DNA from 3 places in the Microbacterium amylolyticum genome. Region 2 is predicted to be linked to each of the others. Evidence: riboswitches for the same ligand, from Rfam matches in the RefSeq annotation. Region 2 holds a riboswitch; each other region holds the start of a gene.
The links. Region 2 has a riboswitch for thiamine pyrophosphate ahead of thiD (bifunctional hydroxymethylpyrimidine kinase/phosphomethylpyrimidine kinase). Riboswitches for the same ligand answer to the same signal wherever they lie in the genome.
Positions count from the first base shown of each region.

Region 1: another riboswitch for thiamine pyrophosphate. It lies ahead of G6N81_RS08935 (ECF transporter S component); the one in region 2 lies ahead of thiD (bifunctional hydroxymethylpyrimidine kinase/phosphomethylpyrimidine kinase).
Region 3: another riboswitch for thiamine pyrophosphate. It lies ahead of thiC (phosphomethylpyrimidine synthase ThiC); the one in region 2 lies ahead of thiD (bifunctional hydroxymethylpyrimidine kinase/phosphomethylpyrimidine kinase).

Region 1 covers NZ_CP049253.1:1,833,509-1,836,781, forward strand. The annotation lists gene G6N81_RS08930 (D-alanyl-D-alanine carboxypeptidase family protein) at 1-1,264, opposite strand, end outside; TPP riboswitch at 1,403-1,510, shown strand; gene G6N81_RS08935 (ECF transporter S component) at 1,506-2,123, shown strand; gene G6N81_RS08940 (ABC transporter ATP-binding protein) at 2,120-3,273, shown strand, end outside.
Region 2 covers NZ_CP049253.1:730,672-733,944, reverse strand. The annotation lists gene nadA (quinolinate synthase NadA) at 1-1,149, opposite strand, end outside; TPP riboswitch at 1,268-1,362, shown strand; gene thiD (bifunctional hydroxymethylpyrimidine kinase/phosphomethylpyrimidine kinase) at 1,410-3,273, shown strand, end outside.
Region 3 covers NZ_CP049253.1:2,199,256-2,202,528, reverse strand. The annotation lists gene thiC (phosphomethylpyrimidine synthase ThiC) at 1-1,596, opposite strand, end outside; TPP riboswitch at 1,609-1,716, opposite strand; gene G6N81_RS10660 (aggregation-promoting factor C-terminal-like domain-containing protein) at 2,062-2,916, shown strand; gene G6N81_RS10655 (hypothetical protein) at 3,162-3,273, shown strand, end outside.

The DNA of each region.
Region 1 (3,273 bases), 1.1 Mb from region 2:
CCGGGTTTGCGAGCGCGAGCTCCGACACACGGAGCATGTCGCTCGGCGTCGAGCGGTTGTCTGGGCTGATGCCGGTTGCGTCGACGACAACGGTGTTCTCGAGACCGTTGCGCTCGAGCCAGGAGATGACGGAGATGCCGTACGCATCGCGGTCGTAATCCCAGAGCTGGTCGACAAGCTTGTTGGCGTAGTTCCCCGCGGAGCCCATGAGGATTCCTTCGAGGAGCTGGAAGTACGTCAGCGTGCCGCCGACGGGAACGTCGAGGGCGGATTCGTTGCGCCACCGCAGATCGTTCGCTGCCTGCTGATCGAGCCATCCGAACTCATACATCGGCCCGTCTTCGCCCGGGGCGAGCGGCTGACGCTCGAGCAGAACAAGAGCGGTGATGACCTTTGTGAGGCTGGCCATCGGAACCGGCGTTTCCGGGTTTTCTTCGGTTGCCGAGGAGACGACACCGTCGATGCCCTCGATCGCAACGGCCGCATAGCCCTGATCCGGCCACGGCATCGACATCGGCGCTCCGGTCGGGGTCTCCAGCGTGGCGCTGGCGATGTCGGGGCCGACGTTGTGCAGCGGCCACACGGCGAACGCCACGACGTAGGCAACCGCGAGAACGATGGCCGTGAGGATCGGAGCGAAGATCGCGCCCACCCAGCGCCGGCGGCGGGGGACGATGTCCGACACCTGACTGATGACCGGCACCTGCCCGGTTCCGACGTTCTCAGCCGTGAGCCACGCGAGAGCGCGTTCGGCCTGGTTGTCGGGAGAGCGCGGAACGTACGCCGTGCGGATCGTTAGCGCCTGCGGGCTTTCCGGCGGAGTCGAACCGGCGGCGGGCTCGGGGCTGTCGCTCGGCGCGGGGGGCTCCTGGTTCACGGTGTCCTCCGGTGCGTCGTTCTGTGTGGTGTCAACAGCGTCAGCGGGCTCGGCCTGTGGGACCACCCTGTCGCCCGTGATCTGCGGCAACGTTGCTGTTGCCGTTCCCAAAAGGATGTGGAGGTCTTTGTCCGAGGAGGGGGACTTCCGGCGGAAGCCTCCGAACATCTCACCGATCAGGCGAATTGAGTCGGTCTGCGGCTGCGCATCGTCGGAGAAACCCTCGGACTCGGCGTTGGTCGCGATCGGCGGGGTATCGGGGCGCATCGCGAAAAGGTCGGTGAACTCCGACTCGTCTGACGTCGGGGCAGGAATGTCTTCCGAGCGCGCCTCGTCCATGGCACGCTCGTCGCCACCGGGGCGCTCGGGATCCTGTTCACTGCTCACGCGCTCAACTTACTTCACACACCTCGCGGTTTCACGGAGAACACCACGTCGGCGCCTTACGATCCGGCGACGATTCTGCCCCCGCGTATAATTTGTCATCGCCGACCGAATACGTTTGGTGACGGGCCCGCTATCGGCCCACAACACCACGGGAGTCCGCATCGTCGGGCTGAGAGGGCGCGTATCGCGCCGACCGTCGAACCTGATCCGGATCATGCCGGCGCAGGAAGGGAAAACAAGAATGTCTACGTCTTCAGATCAGCGCACCGTCACGCCCCGTCGCATGCAGTGGCGTGTTGTGGACATCGTGATCGCGAGCATCGTGGCCGTCGCCTGTGCCGTGATTTTCGTCGTGTGGAACACGGGATACAAAATTCCCGGCGCCTTCGTCGAATCGCTGCTGCCCGGGCTGAACGGACTGATGATCGGCCCGTGGCTCATCGCGGGTGTTGTGGGTGGTCTGATCGTGCGCAAGCCCGGTGCCGCGGTCTACACCGAGACCGTCGCCGCAACGATCTCCGCTCTCATCGGTAACCAGTGGGGGCCGATGACGATCGTGTCGGGCCTCGCACAGGGAATCGGTGCCGAGATCATTCTCGCGATCTTCCTCTACAAGCGCTTCGGTCCCCTCGTGGCGATGCTGGCGGGTGCAGCTGCCGGTCTCGGTGGCGGCATCAACGACCGCATTAGCTGGTACGCCGGTGCGGATACCGCGTTCACGGTGATTTACATCACCTGCACGACGATTTCGGGCGCGATCATCGCGGGCCTCGGCGGGTGGGCGCTCGTGCGCGGGCTTGCCGCAACGGGTGCGCTGAATAGATTCGCGGCGGGTCGCACGGCGTCGAAGCGCGTGTGACGCCCGCTCGCATTGATGCCCGCGGGTGGGGGTGGCGCTACGCCACCCGCATCGCGTGGGCAGCGCGGGATCTGAACCTGACGGTCGAGCCCGGGGAGCGTATCCACCTGACGGGTCTGTCCGGTTCCGGGAAGTCCACGGTTTTGCACGCGCTTGCGGGCGTTCTCGGCGCGGACGACGAGGGCGAGCAGGAGGGGCACCTGCTGATCGACGGAACGCCGCCCGAGGCGGCGAGAGGCCGGACGGGGTTGGTGCTCCAAGACCCCGATACGCAGGCCGTGATGGCGCGCGTCGGTGACGACGTGGCGTTCGGTTGCGAAAACCTGGGCATTCCGCGCGACGAGATCTGGCGGCGTGTGGAGGAGGCGCTCGACCTCGTCGGGCTCGATGTTCCCCTCTCGCATTCGACATCGGCGCTATCGGGAGGGCAGAAGCAGCGGCTTGCGCTGGCGGGAGCGCTCGCAATGCGCCCCGGAATTCTCTTGCTGGACGAGCCAACGGCCAACCTCGACCCCGACGGCGTTGTCGAGGTGCGCGACGCCGTTGCCCGGGTGCTGGAGCGAACCGGCGCGACGCTTGTCGTTGTCGAACACCGTGAAGATGTCTGGGCAGAGGTGATCACCCGTACGGTGCGGCTCGGTCCGCCAGCAGCAGTCAGTGGCTCGCAGCTGAGCATCGACGGCGCCGATACCTCTGCGCCGTCCGATGTGCTGCTGTCGGCCCGCGATCTCGTCGTCGGCCGTGTGAAGGGTCAGGCGGTCACGGGCCCAACGGACCTGGATGTGCGCGCCGGTGAGGTGCTGGGCATCACGGGCTCGAACGGCGCCGGAAAGTCGACTCTCGGTCGCACCATCGCCGGACTTCTCCCGGCAATCTCGGGGGAGGTGATCGCGGCCGATGCGCTCCGAGACGGGGCGAAGAAGAACCCGATGCGGTGGTCATCGGCGCAGCTGCTCACCCGCATCGGCACGGTTTTGCAGTCGCCCGATCACCAGCTGCTGGCCTCGACGGTGCGGAAGGAGCTTGAGGTCGGGCCGCGCGCCCTCTCCCTCCCGGAGGATGTCATCGCCGAGCGCACCGAGGAACTGCTTGATCGCCTGCGCCTCACCCGCCTTGCCGAGGCGAATCCGCACACCCTGTCGGGCGGTGA
Region 2 (3,273 bases):
GACGGGGTCGAGGCAGAAGATCTCGTGCTGCGGGTTCTGCGCAGCGAGGCGCTGAACCAAGTTGATTTCGGTGCCAATCGCGAATGTCGTCGGCTCGGTCGCGCCCTCGATCGCCCGACGAATGACGTCGGTCGATCCCGATTCGTCTGCCGCGTCGACAACCGCCATCGGGGACTCGGGGTGGACGATCACGCGGACGCCCGGGTGCTCAGCGCGAGCCTTGTCGATTTGGTCAACCGTGAACCGGCGGTGAACGGAGCAGAAGCCGTGCCAGAGGATCACGCGCCCCTCCGCGATCTCCTCGGCGCTTGAGCCTCCGAGCGGTCGGTTCGGATTCCACATCGGCATCTGATCGAGGGAAACCCCCATCGCCTTTGCCGTGTTGCGTCCCAGATGCTGGTCGGGAAAGAACAGCACCCGGCGACCACGCTGAAACGCCCAGTCGAGAACGGTGCGCGCGTTCGACGATGTGCACACGATTCCGCCGTGACGGCCGACAAAGCCCTTGATGGCCGCCGAGGAATTCATATAGGTGACAGGGATCACCGGGAGCAGACCATCCTCGTCCGGCGTATCGAGATCCCCGAGAACGTCGGCGAGCTGCTCCCAGCAGTCTTCGACCTGATCGATATCCGCCATGTCCGCCATGGAACAGCCCGCGGCCAGGTTCGGGAGGATGACCTTTTGCGTGGGTCCGGAGAGGAGGTCAGCGGTTTCTGCCATGAAGTGGACGCCGCAGAACACGATCGCCTCGGCCTCGGGGTGTGCCTTTGCGGCCTGAGCGAGCTGGAACGAGTCGCCGACGTAGTCGGCGTGCTGCACCACCTCGTCCCGCTGATAAAAGTGGCCGAGGATGACAACGCGGTCTCCGAGCGTCTGCTTCGCAGCGACAATTCGCTCCGTGAGCTCCTCGTCGGACGCTGTCCGGTAGCGAACGGGAAGCTCACCCTGCCGAGGAGCGCCAGCGGGAATGACGTCACCCATCGATGATCCCGGCCCGTATCCCGGAACCTGATCGAAGGACCATGGCGCATCGGCAAGATCGGACGAGCAGGTATCGCCCGCTCCGCCGGCCGCGATGAGGCGGATCTGTTCGTCAACGGACGCGCCAGACGGGCGCTCCTGAAGGGTGATCTGCTGTGCGGCCATGTTCTTCCTCGGTTTCGCGAGTATTGGTCAAAATGACGCGAAGGGTGCGAGGTCAGGTTAGGTGCATCTGACCATAAGGGCAAATGCGGGGCGAAACTCACGGTTCCGATAGGGTCGTCGAGATGACACGGGGTGTCCCCGCCGGGGACTGAGAACACACCCGATGAACCTGATCTCGTTGACGCGAGCGGAGGGATGTCGATGGCAATGCACAACGCCACAGGGCGAAAGACCGCGAAAAACCGGAGCGGGGACGCCTCATGAGGCGTCCCGTCGACCTGAGCACCTATCTCGTCGCGGACCTCGCTACGCTGGATCACCGCGACGCGGCTGATGTCGTGCGTGCTGCTGTTGACGGCGGCGCGACAATCGTGCAGGTGCGCGGCAAAGACGTCGGGGCAACGCGGCTCCTCGAGGTCGTCATCGCCTGCGCCGAGGCGAACGCGGGGCGCGCCACGCTGGTCGTGAACGACCGCATCGACGTGTACCTCGCAGCCCGAGCTGCCGGTGCCGACGTCCATGGCGTCCACATCGGACAGAGCGACGTCCCCCCGGTCTCGGCGCGGCAGATTGTCGGGCCCGACGCGATCATCGGCCTGAGCGCCAGCACACCCGAGAACCTCGACCGCGTGCGGGCATTGCCTCCCGGAACCGTCGACTACCTCGGAACCGGAGCCGTGCGTGCGACTCCGACAAAGCGCGATCACCCCGTTCCCCTCGGCTGGGACGGGCTCGCACGTGCGATTGCCAGCGCCGGAGGGCTTCCCTGTGTGGCGATTGGTGGGCTCGGCCCCGGCGATGCCGCTGACGCCTATGCTGCCGGAGCAGACGGAGTCGCTGTCGTTCGCGCAATCTGCCTGGCGGACGACCCTGCGGGCGCGGCGCGCGAGCTCCGACGAGAATGGAGCCGCGTTTCGGCGCCCGTTCCCAACATCCTCGCGATCGCCGGCTCTGATCCGTCGGGAGGCGCCGGTATCCAAGCCGACCTCAAGACGATTCAGGCGACGGGTGGATACGGCATGGCCGCTATCACGGCGCTCACAGCACAGAACACCCAGGGCGTCAGCGGAGTGCACGTGCCCCCGCTGTCATTTCTTCGCGCACAGCTCGATGCGATCGCGAGCGATGTGACGATCGATGCCATCAAAATCGGCATGCTCGGAACAGCCGATGTGATCCAGACGGTGACGACCTGGCTCGACGGGCTCGGCACCATACCGGCCGTTGTTCTCGACCCGGTCATGGTGGCAACAAGCGGCGACCGGCTTCTTGATGACGAATCGGAACGCGCGCTCTTCGCCCTGATTGATCGCGCCGATGTCGTCACCCCGAATCTGGTCGAGCTGGCGGCACTCACGGGCGGAGACGTCGCACAAACATGGGACGAGGCTCTGACGCAGGCGAGGGCGCTTGCCGCGCGGCACGCCGTTCTGGTTCTGGCTAAGGGCGGGCATCTGCGCGGAAGCGCCTGCCCCGACGCCCTCGTGGGGACGGACGGGCCGATCATTCAGATGGATGGCCCCCGGATCGTCACCGAGAACACCCACGGAACGGGATGCTCGTTGTCATCCGCGCTGGCATCACTTCAGGCTCGCACCGGTGATTGGGCATGGTCGACGCGGCTCGCGCGGGACTGGTTGCGCGGAGCGATCACCGCGGCGGACACGCTCGCGGTCGGCGGCCCCGGCGGGCACGGGCCGCTCGATCATGCGCACGCGATCCGCACGGGCGCGCGTCCGCCACGCCTCGCCGCCGAGCCCGATTTCTGGTGGGAGCAGATCGCCCAGATTCGCGCCGATATCGATGCCGGAGACTTCGTTCGTCAACTCGCCCAGGGAACGCTCCCCGCCGAACGCTTTGACCACTATTTGCAGCAGGACGCGCTCTACCTCCAGGCGTATGCACGGGTTTTGCGGAGCGCGGCAGATCTGGCCCCCACCCGCGAGGAACGCGACTTCTGGGCCGCTTCCGCTGAGGGCTGTCTGGTCGCAGAGATGGAGCTTCACCGCTCACGAGGCGCTGATGCCCGCGCAGAGGAATCTGCCGAAACCGCCGCGTATCTCCGGCACCTGCGTGATGCGGCAGAGGCGTCCGACTACGCGCTGCTTGTCGCCGCTGTTCTTC
Region 3 (3,273 bases), 1.1 Mb from region 2:
GATGTCCTGGGAAATACGCATCGAGCAGAACTTCGGCCCGCACATCGAGCAGAAGTGCGCCGTTTTCGCCGGCTCGGCGGGCAGCGTCTCGTCGTGGAAGTCCTCCGCCGTGTCGGGGTCGAGTGACAGCGCGAACTGGTCACGCCACCGGAACTCGAACCGCGCCTTCGACAGGGCGTCGTCGCGCTCGTGAGCGCCGGGGTGGCCCTTCGCAAGATCAGCGGCGTGAGCGGCGATCTTGTACGTGATCACACCCGTTTTCACGTCGTCGCGGTTGGGAAGGCCGAGGTGTTCCTTCGGCGTGACGTAGCAGAGCATCGCCGTTCCATAGCGGGCAATTTCCGTGGCGCCGATGGCGGACGTGATGTGGTCATAGCCGGGAGCGACATCGGTGACGAGCGGACCAAGCGTATAGAAGGGGGCACCGGAGCACAGCTCCTGCTGACGCTCAACGTTTTCACGAACCAGGTGCAGCGGCACGTGACCGGGGCCCTCCACCATGACCTGAACGTCGTACTCCCAGGCGCGGTGCGTGAGTTCGGCAAGCGTGTCGAGCTCGGCGAACTGTGCCTCGTCGTTGGCGTCAGCCGTTGAGCCGGGGCGCAGCCCGTCACCGAGCGAGAACGACACGTCGTACCGCGCGAAGATCTCGCACAGCTCATCGAAGTGCGTGTACAGGAAGTTCTCCTGGTGGTGCGCGAGGCACCAGCCCGCCATGATCGAACCGCCGCGCGAGACGATGCCGGTGACGCGCTCTGCGGTGAGGGGCACATAACGCAGCAAAACGCCCGCGTGGATCGTCATATAGTCGACGCCCTGCTCGCACTGCTCGATCACCGTGTCGCGGAAGATCTCCCACGTGAGGCGGTGCGCTTCTCCATCGACCTTTTCGAGCGCCTGGTAGATCGGAACCGTGCCGATCGGAACGGGCGAGTTGCGCACGATCCACTCTCGCGTCGTGTGGATGTCGTCACCCGTAGACAGGTCCATCACGGTGTCGGCGCCCCAGGTGGTCGCCCAGCTGAGCTTGTCGACCTCTTCAGCGATCGAACTGGTGACGGCAGAGTTTCCGATGTTGGCGTTGATCTTCACCAGGAACGCCTTGCCGATGATCATCGGCTCGGCCTCGGGGTGATTCACGTTGAGGGGAATGATCGCGCGCCCCGCGGCCAGCTCGCTGCGCACGAGCTCGACATCGCACCCCTCTCGGAGGGCGACGTAGCGCATTTCCTGGGTGATGATTCCCTGACGTGCGTAGTGCATCTGGGTAACGGTGCGGCCGTCAAGGGAGCGGCGAGGCCGGAACGTTTCGCCCTGCCACTCGGCAGAAGCGGCGCCGCGCCGGGCCGCGGATCGGCCATCGTCCTGCAAGTTGCGTGGCCGGCCGTCGTACTCTTCTGTGTCGCCGCGCTCACGAATCCAGGCTTCGCGTTCACGGGAGATTCCCCGCACGGGGTCCCCACCCGGCCCCTCGGTGCGATAGGTGTCGAACGGAGCGTTCTCCTCGCCATTCGGCGAGTTCGTGAGAGCGATACGGGTGACCGGCACCCGGATGTCGTTCTCGTCGTCGTGCAGATAGGCGACCGAATGGGTCATTTCACGGGTGCGCAAATTATCGCTCCTACTTCCTACGTCGGCATGATCCGAACAGGTTCGACGGTCGCGGGCAGCGTTAGCCCGATCTCAGCCCCTGCTGGGACTCCCGTGTGGACGCCGATCACGTTAGCAGGAACTGTCGTCCTCCCCCACATTCACCTCTCTCGCAGAGAACTCAGAGGCACGTGTCGTTATCGCGTCGTTACCAAAGGAGGTGACCCTCCGCGATCGCCGTCATCCCGCGGATCACACGCTGGGAGCCCTCTTCCCAGGTTCGAGCCTCCGCACAATGCTCGACACCCCGTTTTCACCCCGAAACAGGTGTTTTCTTCGCGCACGTTCAGTTTCGATGCGCATCGTCGTAGGCCGGTGCCGACAGGCCCATTCTCCCCACGACGAGACGCGCGACGCGTCTCCTCCGCGGAACCCGATCCGCACGACGACGCTTTGGATAAAACACCCTCCATGACTTCGCACGACACTCCTCCCCTGCTCACGCCCTACCCCCGGCCCAGCCACCTTCGCCTGCTCCGCAAGGAGCGCGAAGTACGCCGGAGTCGCATCACCATCGCTGCTGTTCTGACCCTCGGCGTTATCGCCGCCGGAACCGGAACGGCATTCGCGACAACGGGCGCGGCGTCGTCAGGGCGGAGTGTTACGGCGACCGTCGCGCTTGCCGACAGCGCCACCGCGGCGCACGCGGAAGCCTCCATCGCCCAGGCGAAGGAACTCCTCGAACGCGCGGATGATTCCGTTGAGACGGATGAGCTGACCGCCGTCGTCAGCTACCTCGAGGACGCAGCAGGCATGCCGGCAGTCGTTGCCCAGAGCGTCACCTCTGACGCTGCCGCCGTAATCGCCAGCGTCTCCGAAGAGGTTGAGGCGGCGGAAGCAGAGCAGGCTCGCCTCGCAGAAGAGGCCCGCAAAAAAAAGGAAGCGGAAGAGGCCGCGGCGAAGAAGAAGGCCGAAGAAGAGGCAGCGGCTGCGGCGGAGGCCCTCGCCGCCGCCAACACTCCCGACGGAGCGCGGGCGGTTGCCCGCACAATTGCCGCGGACACCTACGGCTGGGGCGAAGACCAGTTCCAGTGCCTCGACCAGCTCTGGATGAAGGAATCCGGCTGGAACTATCAGGCGCAGAATCCCTCGAGTGGGGCCTACGGAATTCCACAGTCGCTGCCCGGAAACAAGATGGCGTCCATCGCGGACGACTGGGCCACCAACGCGACAACGCAGATCACCTGGGGCCTGGAATACATCTCGTCCGTGTACGGAGCACCGTGCGGCGCATGGGGGCACTCGCAGGCGGTCAACTGGTATTGATCCGTCACGGAAAACCATCAGTGGGGCTCGGCACAGTGCCGGGCCCTGCCTGACTACCCGGACGCCGCAGCACTGGCGGGGGCGACGCTGGCACGAGACCATGTCCAGGCCGAGCGTAGGACGAACACCAAGAGCAGCACCTCGACTCCGATGGCCAGGCCGGAGTAGAAGGCCCATTCCCAAGACTCGCCTACCGCGTTGAACACCGAGTACGGGATGAGGAGCGTTGCGACGACGGACTCAGCATGCGCCGACTCGCTGGTGTGTTGGGCGCGGGCGCAATGTCGCTCTATCACTACGTGGCGAACAAGGACGAGCTGCTGGATGCCATGATCGACCTCGTCTTCGAAGAGATCG